2 regions of the Sporosarcina sp. Y352 genome follow, and region 1 is predicted to be linked to the other one. Evidence: predicted binding sites of a transcription regulator. Region 1 holds the regulator's gene; the other holds the start of a gene.
What was found. Region 1 encodes Rex, which represses fermentation and respiration genes when NADH is low (regulators of the CRP and FNR family bind a similar motif). Its sites were predicted from a motif close to TTGTGAAATATTTCACAA; they were not measured.
Positions count from the first base shown of each region.

Region 1 (7,094 bases):
AAAATTTACATCTACCTATTTCTTACTTACATCCTAATGCATGTAAGCAGTATCTTTTTATCCGAAGGACTATTCTTATACTTCCCTTGGGATGAGCAATTCACCGATAAAGATATAGCATATCGAGCCAGTTCATGGACACTTTTCATCGTCAATTCAATAGCATCTATTATCTTCCTACTATTAATTGTACCGAAGAAGAATTTCTTCCAGGTTTTCAAAGGGAAAAAGTCTACCATTCCTAATTCGATTCTATGGGGCTTCATTGGTTTCTTTCTGGCACTTGGAGGTCAAATGCTTGCCGGTGCTATCGAAAATGCAATTGGAATAACACCAGGTTCAGATAATACCGCAATCCTTTCAGAAATTGCCAAAGTATCCCCAATCATCATTATATGCATGGTACTCTTTGCCCCATTCCTCGAAGAGATCATTTTCCGTAGAGTTATTTTTGGTGGTGTTTATCAAAAGACGAATTTTTGGATTGCAGCTACTGTCAGTGCGCTCGTGTTTGCCGCTGTACATAATGAATTTGAACACCTTCTGATGTACATGATGCCAGCATTCGTCTTCGCTTATCTGTACTACAGAACGAAACGAATATTGACACCGATGATTGCTCATTTACTGATGAATGGATTTGTAGTCCTTCTCAACCTAAACATGGAGAAGATACTAAAATGGCAAGAAGAGATGAAGCCTGTCATCATCTTTTTCCTGAACTAAAAAAGTCTTCCACAACCCATATGCGGGTTGTGGAAGACTTTTTTATTATTTCTGCTGTTGATTGTTAACTTCTTCGATTTGACGTTGTTGTTCAGCTGTCGCTTCTTCAAATTGTCGTTGCTGTTCCGCCTTCAAGTATTTCCTATGACCAAAGCGGGATATGAAAATACTAATTTCATAAAGCGCAAATAGCGGAACCGTGACGAACAAATGGGACAACAAGTCAGGTGGTGTAATGAATGCCGCAATCACGAATAGGACAAAATAAGCGTACTTCCTTATTTTCACGAGTGTCTTCGGATTCAATATACCAAGTCTTGTTAAAAATAGTAAGACTACCGGTAATTGGAAAACAATGCCAAATGGTATAAGCAGTTGGAAAAGGAAAGTGAAATACTCATTTATCCCGATTGTCTGGGTTATATCTAGCTCTGCGGATAAATTCATCATGAACTTCATCACATATGGCAACAAGACAAAATACGAAAAAGCAATTCCTCCGACAAACAGGAGAAAGGTGAACGGAATATAATTTAATGTCGCGCGCCGTTCCGTTTCATGCAATCCCGGTGAAACGAAAGACCATAATTGATACATCAGCACCGGAGAAATGACGATGAATGCTATAAAGACAATTACTTTCACGTAAATCATGACTGGATCCAGTACGTTGAAAGCATTCAACGTAATATTATTCGCTTCTCCATCATACTGCAAAAATTGAATCAGCGGCTTCGCGACGAAAAAAGCACCTATTACTGCAATAACAAAGAAAACGACGATGACCATCAGCCGTTTTCTAATTTCATCTATATGTTCAATGATTGTTAAGTTTTTATCGTTCATCGGACAGTCATCCTAACTTACTTCAGTTCTTCTTTCTTGTCTTCCACTTTTTTTACATCGTCGTCTTCTACAAGACCTTTTGTGGCGTGTTTGAATTCACGCAATGAAGAACCAAAGGCTTTCCCGATTTCAGGCAATTTCTTAGGACCGAATACGAGCAAAGCAATAACAGCGATGATAATCAGACTTCCTGGACCTGGCATTTCGGACACCTCCTTCATAAGATAGGAATTGAAGTACAATCCTTCTTCAAGAAAGGATATAGTTCGATCCTTTCTACGTCTATTTTACACGAAAGCTGTTGGGATTACTAATAACGAACCGTTACATATGTGAACCTTTGACGTCATTTTTTATGAAATAGATAAGTGTTTGCAATTCTACAGACAAATCGATTGTATGCACTCGTACCGATTCCGGTACTGCTAGACGGACAGGAGTAAAGTTTAGAATCCCTTTAACACCCATAGTGACAAGTCGATCTGTCACTTCTTGCGCAATACGTGATGGCACTGTGAGAATTACGAGGTCAATACCTAATTCCTCAATCTTTTCTTTAAGCGTATCAGGATGAAAGACAGGTATTCCACTCATCTCTGTGCCCTCTTGAGTTGATTTTGGATCGAATGCAATGACGATCCGCGTATTATGGTTCTTATGGAAATTATATTTCAAAAAAGCATTTCCCAAGCTACCAACCCCGATGAGTGCGACGTCCGTTTTTTCATCCTGGTCGAGAGTTTGACGGAAAAAGTCTACTAGGTAATGCACGTCATAGCCATAACCTTTACGGCCAAGTGCCCCGAAATGGGAAAAATCACGTCGAATCGTAGCGGCATCGATTTTCATCGCTTCACTTAACTCGCTGGATGATACACGTTTCTTTCCTGTGTTCGCAAAATTTTGGAGAAACCTATAATATAGAGGCAAACGCTTTGACGTTGCCTGTGGAATTTTTGGTGTTTCTTCTATCATACTAACCCTCCTGCACGTACTTAAAGGCGATTCTATCGTACAGTAGATAATGAATGTTGTAAAGGCGACCGTTGCACGCTTGACACTATTCATTTAAACTGAAGAGGAATAGAGGTGCTACTTTTGATTGTATTACAAGTGAATGGACTAACAAAATCATTTTCAGGAACAGATATATTAGAAAACGTAAAACTAGAAGTCCAGCACCGCGACCGCGTTGCATTAGTTGGACGTAATGGCGCTGGCAAATCAACACTTCTCAAAATAATTGCCGGTGAAATGACAGCTGATTCAGGTGATTTAATCGTTCCGAAAGATATACGAATCGGCTATCTTGAACAGCATTCAGGAATCGATTCCTCGTTAACAGTTTGGGAAGAGATGATGACCGTATTTGAACCACTTCACAGTATAGAAAGACGGCTCAGATCGCTTGAAGGACAAATGGCCGATCCGTCTGTCTATGACAATAAGACTGACTATGATCGTGTCATTAAAGAATACGATGCTCTGCAAGTCGAATTTAAGGACTCAGGCGGCTATCAATACGAATCTGATACCCGTTCAGTACTGCACGGGATGCGTTTTTACCCTGAGGACTACACTAAAAATGTCACCCTTCTTTCGGGTGGTCAAAAGACACGATTGGCGCTTGCTAAAATGCTTCTTAGTAAGCCCGATCTCCTCATACTCGATGAGCCGACAAACCACCTTGACATCGAAACGTTAGGCTGGCTTGAAAAATACTTGGTATCATACGAAGGGGCTATTCTAATTGTTTCCCATGACCGCTATTTCATAGATGAAATCGTCACGATTGTCTACGAGGTGTCCCGTAAAAAAGTAATGAAGTACACAGGTAACTATACTGCCTATCTTGACGAAAAAGCAAAAAACTATGAACGTGATCAAAAACTATTTGTAAGAGAAATGGGAGAGAAGGCCAAGCTTGAGGATTTCGTTCAGCGCAATATTGCTCGTGCATCTACATCCAAAATGGCCAAGAGTCGTAGAAAAACGCTTGAAAAGACGGACTGGATGGATTCGCCTGATGGTAATGAGAAATCAGCAAATTTCACTTTCTCAATTGATCGACCAAGTGGTAACGATGTACTTGCCCTTGAAGAGCTAGCGGTAGGCTATGACGGTATTCCTGTCTCAAAGGGAATCGATATGCGGATATACAAACAAGATCGCATTGCGCTCATCGGACCGAACGGCGTAGGGAAATCAACAATATTAAAAACAATCGTTAAAGCACAAGACCCGATATCCGGTAAAATCCGGTATGGTACAAATGTTCAATTTGGCTATTACGATCAGGAACAGGCAACACTTATCGGAACTGGTACCGTTCTACAAGAACTGTGGGATGAGTGGCCGATGATGAATGAAAAAGATGTTCGTTCTGTGCTAGGACGCTTTTTATTTACTGGTGAGGATGTGGAGAAATCTGTTAGGTCTTTATCAGGTGGGGAAAAAGCCCGCTTATCACTTGCTAAATTGATGTTACAGAAATCGAATACACTTATCCTTGATGAGCCGACAAACCATCTAGACCTTGATAGTAAAGAAATTCTAGAAAATGCTTTGGATGACTTCCCGGGCACGCTTATCTTCGTGTCACATGATCGTTACTTCATTAACCGTATTGCAACTAAGGTAATTGATATTAGCGGTACTGGTGCAGTTGAATATCTTGGTGATTACGATTACTTCGTAGAGAAGAAGCTGGAACAGGAAGAACTGCTCGCCGAAACAAATGCAGCAACAAAAACGACAACTCCAGTGATTGAAAGAAAAAAAGACGATGACAAAGAGCTAAAAAGACAGGAAAGAAGATTAACTAGAGCCATAGACGAAGTAGAATCTAAGCTTTCAGTTTTGGAAGATAAGATTGGGGCATTACAAGAAGAACTTTCCACTCCTGAGTTTGCAGATGACCATGTGAAATTAATGGAATTGCAGTCCCAGATTGACACACTCCAGGATGAACATGATCGCAAATCGGAAAATTGGCTTGCGCTGCAAGAGGAACTAGAGATTTTAGCTTAAGAAAGGATTGCGTCATTTTGAATCAAGACTCTTGATTCAAAGTGGCGCTTTGTCACTTTTTGCTGTCGGAACATATCGGATTACGAAATATGCACATTATACCGGCGAAATACTTTCCACAATCTTATTCACAACTAAAACCTAGTTATACCGGTAATAGTTTAATATTGTCCACATTACCCACAGTAAAGTCAATTGTTATACACATAGTTATCCTCCCTCAACTGTTATTAATGGTTGATATGTCATTGTTATGCACAACTTATCAACAAATGTGCATAAGTACGAACGTTCCCTATTGACATTCTAAAATAAATCGGGATAAAAAAACACAGAAATTGTCGCAATTTGGCAACTTCTGTGTTTTTACGTATTTATTCTTTCCACGAGACGAGGGGCATACCTGGTTTACCGTTCATTGCAAGATTTCCGCGAATACCGTCACTGAACATTGCTGATCCAGCAGCAGCAATCATTGCTGCATTGTCTGTACAGAGTGCAATTGGAGGTACATAGAAGGGAACTTCCTCCCTCTTGAAGTTTTCTTCAAGAGATGAGCGTAATCCTTTGTTTGCTGCTACTCCTCCAGCTGCAATTACTTGCTTGACTCCAAACTCCTTCGCTGCTTTCAATGCTTTTGTTGTCAGTACCTCCACAACACTCGCCTGGAAACCTGCTGCGACATGGAATGGGTTTACGGCCTCTCCACGTTGTGCAAGATTATGTTTGTAGTTAATAACAGCAGATTTGAGTCCACTGAAGCTGAAATCGTACGAACCTGATTCAAGCCAAGCCCTTGGAAATTCTATTTGTCCATCACTTTCAGCTGCCAGCTTATCAATTTGTGGACCGCCCGGATATGAAAGTCCAAGTACACGAGCTACCTTGTCATAGGCTTCACCAGCAGCATCATCACGCGTTTCACCAATGAGTTCAAATGAACCATGCCCTTTCATTAATACAAGCTCTGTATGACCACCTGAGACGATTATAGCTAGAAGTGGGAACTCCATTGGTTGCATCAGCTCATTCGCATAAATATGGCCTGCAATATGATGCACGCCTATAATCGGCAATCCATTGGCAAATGCAAATGCTTTCGCAGCATTAACGCCGATTAACAACGCGCCGACTAAACCCGGCCCTTCCGTAACGGCAACTGCATCCAACTCTGCAGGTTTAAGTTTTGCATTCGAAAGTGCTTCTTCAATCACCAATGTAATTTGTTCAACATGATGTCTTGAAGCGATTTCCGGTACTACCCCGCCAAATCGCTTTTGGCTAGTAATTTGTGATGCCACAACATTTGAAATGATTTCAGTTCCATTTTTCACAACGGAAGCGGCAGTTTCATCACAACTCGTTTCTATTCCTAAAATATAAATATCTTTTGTCATTTGAATTCCACCCACATGACGAGCGCATCTTCATGGTCGTCTGCATAATAGTTTTTTCTGATTCCGCCGTCCTGGAAACCAAGTTTACGGTACAAATTTTGAGCCGTAGTATTAGTCATCCGCACTTCCAGGGTCATTAACCGGACTTCTTTTTCTCTACAAACAGCTATCGCTTCTTTCATCAATCCTTCACCAATGCCGTTTCCCTGCATATGCTTTCGTACCGCAACATTTGTAATATGACACTCATCTAGAACAATCCACATGCCACAATGGCCTATGACTTTCTCTTCAAATTCAGCTACGACATAATGAGCATAGTCATTTCCATTCATTTCATGTTCAAAAACTTCCGCAGTCCAAGGAGTAGCAAATACTTCTTCTTCAACTTCAACAACTGAAGATATATCACCTGTTCCCATCTCTCTATAAATAATCACTTTATCCAAGATCATTTTCCTTTCCCTGCTCTTTCAGCCAATTTGCCTCTGCTTCAGCAATACGTCTATACTCCGGAACGAATCCATGAATATCATTTTCCGGTTCTGATTGAGCAGCTACATATATAAGCGAAGATGCCCGAGGTAGATTAAATTGAAGAGGAGAAATTACGGCACCTGTACCAAGCCGTTCAATAAGCATTTCTTTATGCATAGCCGTATCTTTTCCAACGAATAAAATAGGACTACTTTGCTCTTCAAGTAATAGAATCAATTCTTCAAGGGAGTAATGTCCATCCTCTATCAATTGAGTAAGTTTTCCTGCTTCGGACCGATAAACACCTGCATAGACATTACTTCTTCTAGCATCGACTAACGGGCAAATCAAACCGTTGTAAAATAACACATTTGCTGCCATTGCTTTCAAAGTAGACACCCCAACGAGAGGCTTACCGAGTGTCCAGGCAAGTGTCTTTGCAATCGTCACTCCAATTCGAGCACCTGTATATGAACCCGGTCCTTCCGAAACTGCAATTGCACCTATATCCGCTGGTTTCAGATTTGCTTTTTCCAATAGCTGTTCAATTGCTGGCATAGCACGTAAGGAGTGATTAATAGCCATCGCGGAAGTTTCTTCTATTAATAATTCCCCATC
Region 1 covers NZ_JBXCJE010000016.1:63,463-70,556, forward strand. The annotation lists gene AC1TO6_RS18915 (CPBP family intramembrane glutamic endopeptidase) at 1-726, shown strand, start outside; gene tatC (twin-arginine translocase subunit TatC) at 772-1,572, opposite strand; gene AC1TO6_RS18925 (twin-arginine translocase TatA/TatE family subunit) at 1,590-1,775, opposite strand; gene AC1TO6_RS18930 (redox-sensing transcriptional repressor Rex) at 1,897-2,547, opposite strand; gene AC1TO6_RS18935 (ABC-F family ATP-binding cassette domain-containing protein) at 2,671-4,602, shown strand; gene tsaD (tRNA (adenosine(37)-N6)-threonylcarbamoyltransferase complex transferase subunit TsaD) at 4,977-5,999, opposite strand; gene rimI (ribosomal protein S18-alanine N-acetyltransferase) at 5,996-6,421, opposite strand; gene tsaB (tRNA (adenosine(37)-N6)-threonylcarbamoyltransferase complex dimerization subunit type 1 TsaB) at 6,441-7,094, opposite strand, start outside.

Region 2 (7,094 bases), on a different contig from region 1:
TTACCACGCTTTAAACACTGCTTACATTACAGTTGTGTGACAACAATATTACATAAATCGCAATATAGGACAATATTGAAACATAATAACCTATTATTAGTGTTTATAGGTTTATAAAGAGGGAACTTAGATTAGTAACACTATTCTTTAGGAGGCGAGCGCTATGAAACATGAAGATGACTTATCGGATAATCTTAAACACCCCTTACATGAAAATGGAAACGGTTGGTTGGATAATGATCATATTGAAAAGAAAAACTCCGGCAGAAGCTTTATACGCGATCCCTATTTAGACCACGCAGCTGGAGATTACGAACCTCTTCAAGATGATAGTCGTTACCGTCACACCGATAATGTAGAACAAATACCCAAAGAACGAATAAAGTTTTCATCTTTACAGCCACACGATAGCCAGATGGAAGAAGACGAACGTTTGCTATCTGAACAAGATAACCGTACAGAGATAATTGAAGAGATTAGGGCTTCATTCGGCGCATTGGATCATGATCGTCCTTAACATCTTTTCACAATAAAAAGACAAAAAGGTGAGTACCTACTATCTGTAGGGACTCACCTTTTAATTTTCCTCTTATATGTCAAGATCAGTTATAACAATTACATCATCATGACTCAAAAGTTCCGTTATCGGCCACTCAGATGTTCTATTACCTTCAAGCAACTTGCCAATTGCAGCACGTTTCTTTTCGCCGAAAGCGAGCAAAATCAGTTTTTTCGCGTCTGTAATTGATTTGATGCCCATCGTCAATGCTGTTTCAGGAATTTTTTCATCATTTTCAAAGTACTGGCTGTTCACGCCTAATGTCGATTCAGTTAAATGTGCCACATGTGTGACCGAATCAGAAGAAGTTCCGGGTTCATTGAATGCAATATGGCCATTCTCCCCTACGCCAAGCAATTGAATATCAAGCGGGTACTTTGTAAAAAGAGCTTCGTAGTCTGCAGATTCTTTATCCAAGTCCTCCGCCATTCCATTCGGTATATTTGTTTCTTTGAATTTCTTTTTACTAAAAAGATGTTCATTCATAAAATAAGCATAGCTATTAGGGCTAGATGCCGGGATACCAATATACTCATCCAAATTAAAAGAAACCACATCTGTAAAATCAAGGTCTGATTCCGTCCATTTATCATACACAGGAACCATCGTGCTACCTGTAGCAAGACCGAGAACAGCTAACCGTCCACTGTCAAGTTCCTCTTTAATAATCTTGAAGACATGCTCCGCACCCTGTCCCGGACTATCAACTTTTATGAGTTTTAAATTTTCCATATAGATCATCCAACTTTCGTTATGATTTAGTCCACGCTTAATTGTAATTTCCTTACACATTTAGGTCAACTTTTATGACATGAATAATTCATGAAGTCGACTGCTTTCTATACCCTCACACATTAGCTAGTAAACCATTTATCTAGCCATTACCGCTTATGAATTCATATGAGAATTACGACACATTTATGAATGAAATGTGAAGACTTTGTGAAATAGCAACTATATCGAAAGTCATAGGGTTTTCCCTAATTCCGCTATTAGTAGATTTGACTATGATAAAGGTAAGACGAATTCACTTCGCCGAAAAAGGAGGTGTCACCATTGGGGAAAAGAAACTCAACTCACCAATCCACTACTAGTTTAAAAGGTACATTCATCGCAGTCATGTTGCTGGGTATCTTCATTTTGGTAGCCTGGTTCGGGTTTTATGCACTATTTATGTCTAGATAATTACTTAATTTGGGAGGGTTACATATGCATTTGCATAAATATGAAAAGATTTGGCTCATTTTTGGAATGGCTTCACTTGTTCTATTCTTACTTATTATCGGCTTTGCTGCATTCTGGAAAGGAACGCACCCGCAAAGTCATATCGAAACCATTGATCCACAAAATGTTGAAGCACACGAAGCATTCAAACCTGAAAATCTTGGTATTCGCGAAGTTGCTGATGGAAAATATATCGTTAATATTGTTGCGTCTGCATTCAACTACGATGTTGGCAAAGACAAAGACGGTAACGCTATTAAAACGATTCGCGTACCAAAAGGTTCCACGGTCCTTTATCAAGTTACCACAAAAGACGTTGTCCATGGCTTCCAAGTAGCCGGAACGAATGTCAATATGATGGTTGAACCTGGCCATATAAGCCGGTATGAAACGGTTATGAAAAATACAGGCGAATTCACGGTTGTCTGTAACGAATACTGCGGCATCGGTCACCACCAGATGTTCGGAACTGTGGAGGTGTATGAATAATGGCTAACAATCAATTGCTACTTTCTAAAAAAGACTCTCGATTATACATGGCATTCATGTACGTGACGTATATTTCCCTTTTTGTCGGCGGTTTAATGGGATTGCTACAAACACTCGCCCGATCAGGTAAATATAAATTACCTTTCAATATCGATTATTATACAATCCTTACCGTCCATGGCGTCATTCTTGGGCTCGTCCTCACTACATTTTTCATCATCGGATTCCAATTCTCACTAATGGGAAAAACGGTCGGACTTTCGGAAAAGCAGAGGAAATTTGCATGGCTCTCTTTCTGGGTAATGCTAATCGGGACTGTTGTGACAGCAATTACGATTCTAGTTGGTGAAGCATCTGTATTGTATACGTTCTATGCACCACTCAGAGCCCATCCAGCGTTCTATTTCGGTCTTGCATTCGTCATTATCGGCAGCTGGATTGCAGCATTCGTCAACTTCCGTCAATTGTATGTCTGGAAAAAAGCGCATAAAGGCGAGAAATCACCATTGCTTGCATTCATGGTTACCATCAACATGCTTATGTGGTTCATCGCTACAATCGGGGTGGCAACATCTGTTATCATCCAGTTCATACCTTGGTCACTCGGTTACGCTGAAACCATCAACGTATTGCTCAGCCGTACTTTGTTCTGGTATTTCGGTCACCCGCTCGTTTATTTCTGGTTGCTTCCTGCTTACATGGCATGGTATGTCATCATTCCCAAAATTATCGGCGGAAAATTATTCAGTGATTCCCTTGCACGACTTGCTTTCATCTTATTACTCATGTTTTCAATTCCAGTAGGCTTCCATCACCAGCTGACAGAGCCAGGTATTGACCCTACATGGAAATTCATTCAAGTTGTACTTACATACATGGTAGTTATCCCATCACTGATGACAGCTTTCTCGATATTCGCTACATTTGAAATTACAGGTAGGAAGAAAGGCCATAAGAGCCTATTCGGCTGGTTCAAAAAGTTACCTTGGAAAGATGTCCGTTTCCTTGCGCCATTCATTGGGATGGCCGCTTTCATACCAGGAGGAGCCGGCGGTATCGTTAACGCTTCTCACCAAATGAATGCACTCGTCCATAATACGATTTGGATTACAGGTCACTTCCATTTAACTGCTGCGACAACAGTCATCCTAACGTTTTTCGGAATTACGTATTGGCTTGTCCCTCATTTAACGGGTAGAAGACTTACACCTAGATTGAACAAACTTGGGATTATCCAAACATTCACCTGGACAATTGGTATGACAATCATGTCAGGTGCTATGCATATTCAAGGATTACTTGGCGGACCTCGCCGTTCAAACTTCTCAGAATATGCAGGTGGCGAACAAGTCGCAACTTGGATTAATTACCAAATTGCGCAGGCAGTCGGCGGAACGATTCTTTTCATCGGTATCCTCTTGATGGTCTACATTTTCATCCAGCTTACTTTCTTTGCACCGCGCGGCGTAGAAGAATTCCCGATTGCGGTAGAAGAAGATAATGCGGAGCCTACACCAAAAATTCTTGAAAACTGGTATTTATGGATTGCGATTACAATCGCACTCATCCTTTTCGCTTATACGATTCCAGTCATCGATATTCTAAAACATTCACCACCAGGATCACCGCCATTCGATTGGCCAATCGGCAGAGGCTAATATAAAAACAGCTTTGATATCTGGTTATGTCCAGAATATCAAGGCTGTTTTTTAACATGTATCATGACAATTTACGGGATCCATTCTAGAAGTATAGTTATTCTCTCGTTTTCAAATATAGCTATAGCTTACTTTAGTGTAATGTTCTATTTAATAGACGATTGTCCGATTTCTCAGCTATAATGTTAGACGGTCAGCTATGTACATAATTTCATCAAGGAGTTGCAAATTACTTGTCTCTACAAAAGAATTTCGTAATCGGCCTGATGCTTTTTGCATTGTTTTTGGGCGCCGGTAATATAATCTTCCCCCCTCTTCTCGGACAAATGGCGGGCGATGAACTTTTCATTGCAATGATTGGTTTCCTAATTACAGGAGTCGGATTGCCGCTCATCGCAATTCTTGCAATCGCCAATGCTGGAGGCGGCTTAGAAACCATTGCAAGCCGGGTACATCCATACTTTGGAATCACTTTCACAATGATTGTTTATATGGCGATTGGTCCATTTTTCGGTATTCCTAGAACTGCAACTGTGTCCTATGAAATCGGGATTGTTCCATTTTTGCCCGATAGCATTTCAAATGCACAGTGGCCACTCGCTTTGTTTACAATTGTATTCTTTGCCATCACTGTGTCGCTTGCATTGAATCCTGCAAAACTTGTCGATCGTATCGGAAAAGTGCTAACGCCTATCCTCTTCTTAGTCATTGGTGCGCTTGCCGTGAAAAGTATTGTTTCCCCTATGGGTGAAATTAAGCAGCCGCAAGGCGATTACGCATCTCATCCATTTTTCCGCAGCTTTGTTGAAGGTTATCTGACGATGGATGTCATCGCGGCTCTCGTATTTGGTATCGTTGTGATAAATGCACTTAAAGCTGAAGGTGTAACATCAAGACAGGCCGTTATGAAAGCGATGGTTTTCGCAGGACTTGTTGCAGCAATCGGACTTGCAGTCGTCTATATTTCACTAGGGTTTATCGGTGCAACTAGCGTTAGTGTTGTCGGGATACAGAATAATGGAGGCGCGGTTCTTGCTCTCGCATCGACTATTTTGTACGGATCCTTTGGAACAACTGTCCTCGCATTGACAATCATTTTTGCCTGTTTAACAACATCAATTGGCCTCGTTTCAGCATGTGCACAGTATTTTGAACAGGCATTTCCGCGTAATTCTTATAAAACTTATGTTTTCATTTTCGCGGGATTCAGTACGATTATCTCAAACTTCGGCTTGACACAGCTGATTTCAATTTCAATTCCAGTCTTGCTAATGATTTACCCGTTAGCTATTGTTCTTATGCTCATGTCATTCGTCGACAAATCATTCGGTAGAAAGCCGATTGTTTATATATTAGCGTTAATCGCAACCGCTGGTGTCAGTATCTTCGATGGATTGAAAGGTGCTGGGATAGATATTAAACCAGTCAATGATATTCTCGCCTATCTCCCGCTTTATGAACAGCAGATTGGTTGGCTTGTACCCGCGATTGTCGGAGCACTTATTGGAGTCGTATTCAGTTCGTTGTTTAAAAAACGCATTTAGTTGTCAGAAATTTCAACGTTCCTTTTCAAATGTTGATGCAATCAATCGATATTCATCAACACTGAATTCTGATGAGATGCCGATGGTGGCTATTTGGCAAAAGTCGGCGAGCGATTAAATGATGAACCGGGCCCTATTGATGACTTGAATAACACTTATTCATTTACTCTTTCGGGTGATGATGGCGGACTATTCGGTTGGAAGTCCCTAGCAACTTTTATCTTCGTAGGGAATGCGGATGTAGCCACCAAATCATACACAGTCAAACCCGGCGACGACTCGACACAATCGGCATGCATACCAATTCATTTAATGTGGACAAACCCGTACCAAGAGATATAGTATTTTTCGGGAGCGGTATCTCACATGCGGGGATTTATTTGGGCGATGGGAACTTTATCCACGCTGCTTCGCAATAGGTTGAGATTTCTTCAATTGATTCGGGCTACTGGAAAGCTAAATTCACCGGTTTCAAACGTTTTAATCAGCTTAATTAACACATACAGCCATCCCTACTTCGGGCTGGCCACTTCTGAAATAGCATTCATAGACAGATGGGATGTGTCGTCAACTAATGACGACGCATCCCATTTTTTCTATTTTATTGTTTATCCCTGCTCCTATTCTTCATCAAGACTGAGTGGGAATGAAGCTACATATGCGCCTATCCAGCGATGGGGTGACCGTCATTGATAGAGTTGTAATTCAGTGTGTACATTATAGACCGCTTGGCGCTTTGGGGATGCCTTTCGCCATGAGCCTAGATTAACGCTTCGCATCCAATCTCATAGCTTCAGCTACCCCTTTGCCGCGCCTGCGCTGGAGTGTTCCATTATTGAAAGTGTTTTTGAGATGTGTGGACTGAGATTATAATGTGATTACTATATGATACTAATTTAATTGTAGAAAGACGCAATATAGATTGCAAGTCAAATCCTCAATAACGAAATGTGCTTTCTAAAATAGACCATTCAGCGCAGGCGCGTCTTCGTGGTAGCCGAAGCGATAAGACTGATGGAGGGATACAGTTCAATCCCTCCCTGCTCTTCATTCTGGCTTATCGCGGGAGGCATGAGGCCACTGAAAAAGTTCTTTATTATAATAAGAACTAGTTGATTGTAGTGGAGAGCGGCGACTCCAGCGGGAACAGCGCGAGCTGAAGACCCCACAGGAACGCAGTGACGAGGAGGCTGAAGCCGTGCCCGCGGAAAGCGTCCGCTCGGAACGGAACCAACGGCATTGAAGGAAATCAGACTTTTTCTGCGCCCTTGGAGGCATCCACAAAGCGCCGAAGCATCATTAGCAGGATTTCTAATTCTACAGACTGTATCGGGACTTTTATTAATCGCCTTCGCAATCCCCGATAACGAAATACGCGTTCTTACATCTACCTTCCAGCGAAAGCGCGTCTTCGTGGTAGCCGAAGCAGACCAGCACGATCTCTAATTCATTTTTCCCTCCTTATTAAAACACACCATTATCCGGGATACCCCCTTGTAACTGCACGATTTGTAATATATAGTTAAATAGGAAGCTATTCTACTAAGTCACTGAAAGAAGTGAATCGAATGTTTAATGACAACCGATATCTAGATTACAGCGGAGCTGGGTTCCGCAAAG
Region 2 covers NZ_JBXCJE010000007.1:52,207-59,300, forward strand. The annotation lists gene AC1TO6_RS13210 (hypothetical protein) at 164-517, shown strand; gene AC1TO6_RS13215 (glucosamine-6-phosphate deaminase) at 590-1,291, opposite strand; gene AC1TO6_RS13220 (cytochrome c oxidase subunit 2A) at 1,616-1,744, shown strand; gene AC1TO6_RS13225 (cytochrome c oxidase subunit II) at 1,769-2,272, shown strand; gene AC1TO6_RS13230 (b(o/a)3-type cytochrome-c oxidase subunit 1) at 2,272-3,930, shown strand; gene brnQ (branched-chain amino acid transport system II carrier protein) at 4,164-5,474, shown strand; gene AC1TO6_RS13240 (hypothetical protein) at 5,568-5,816, shown strand; gene AC1TO6_RS13245 (NlpC/P60 family protein) at 5,768-5,893, shown strand.
Region 2: AC1TO6_RS13220 (cytochrome c oxidase subunit 2A) is a predicted target of Rex. The motif match lies at 1,460-1,477, and genes of this name have one in related genera.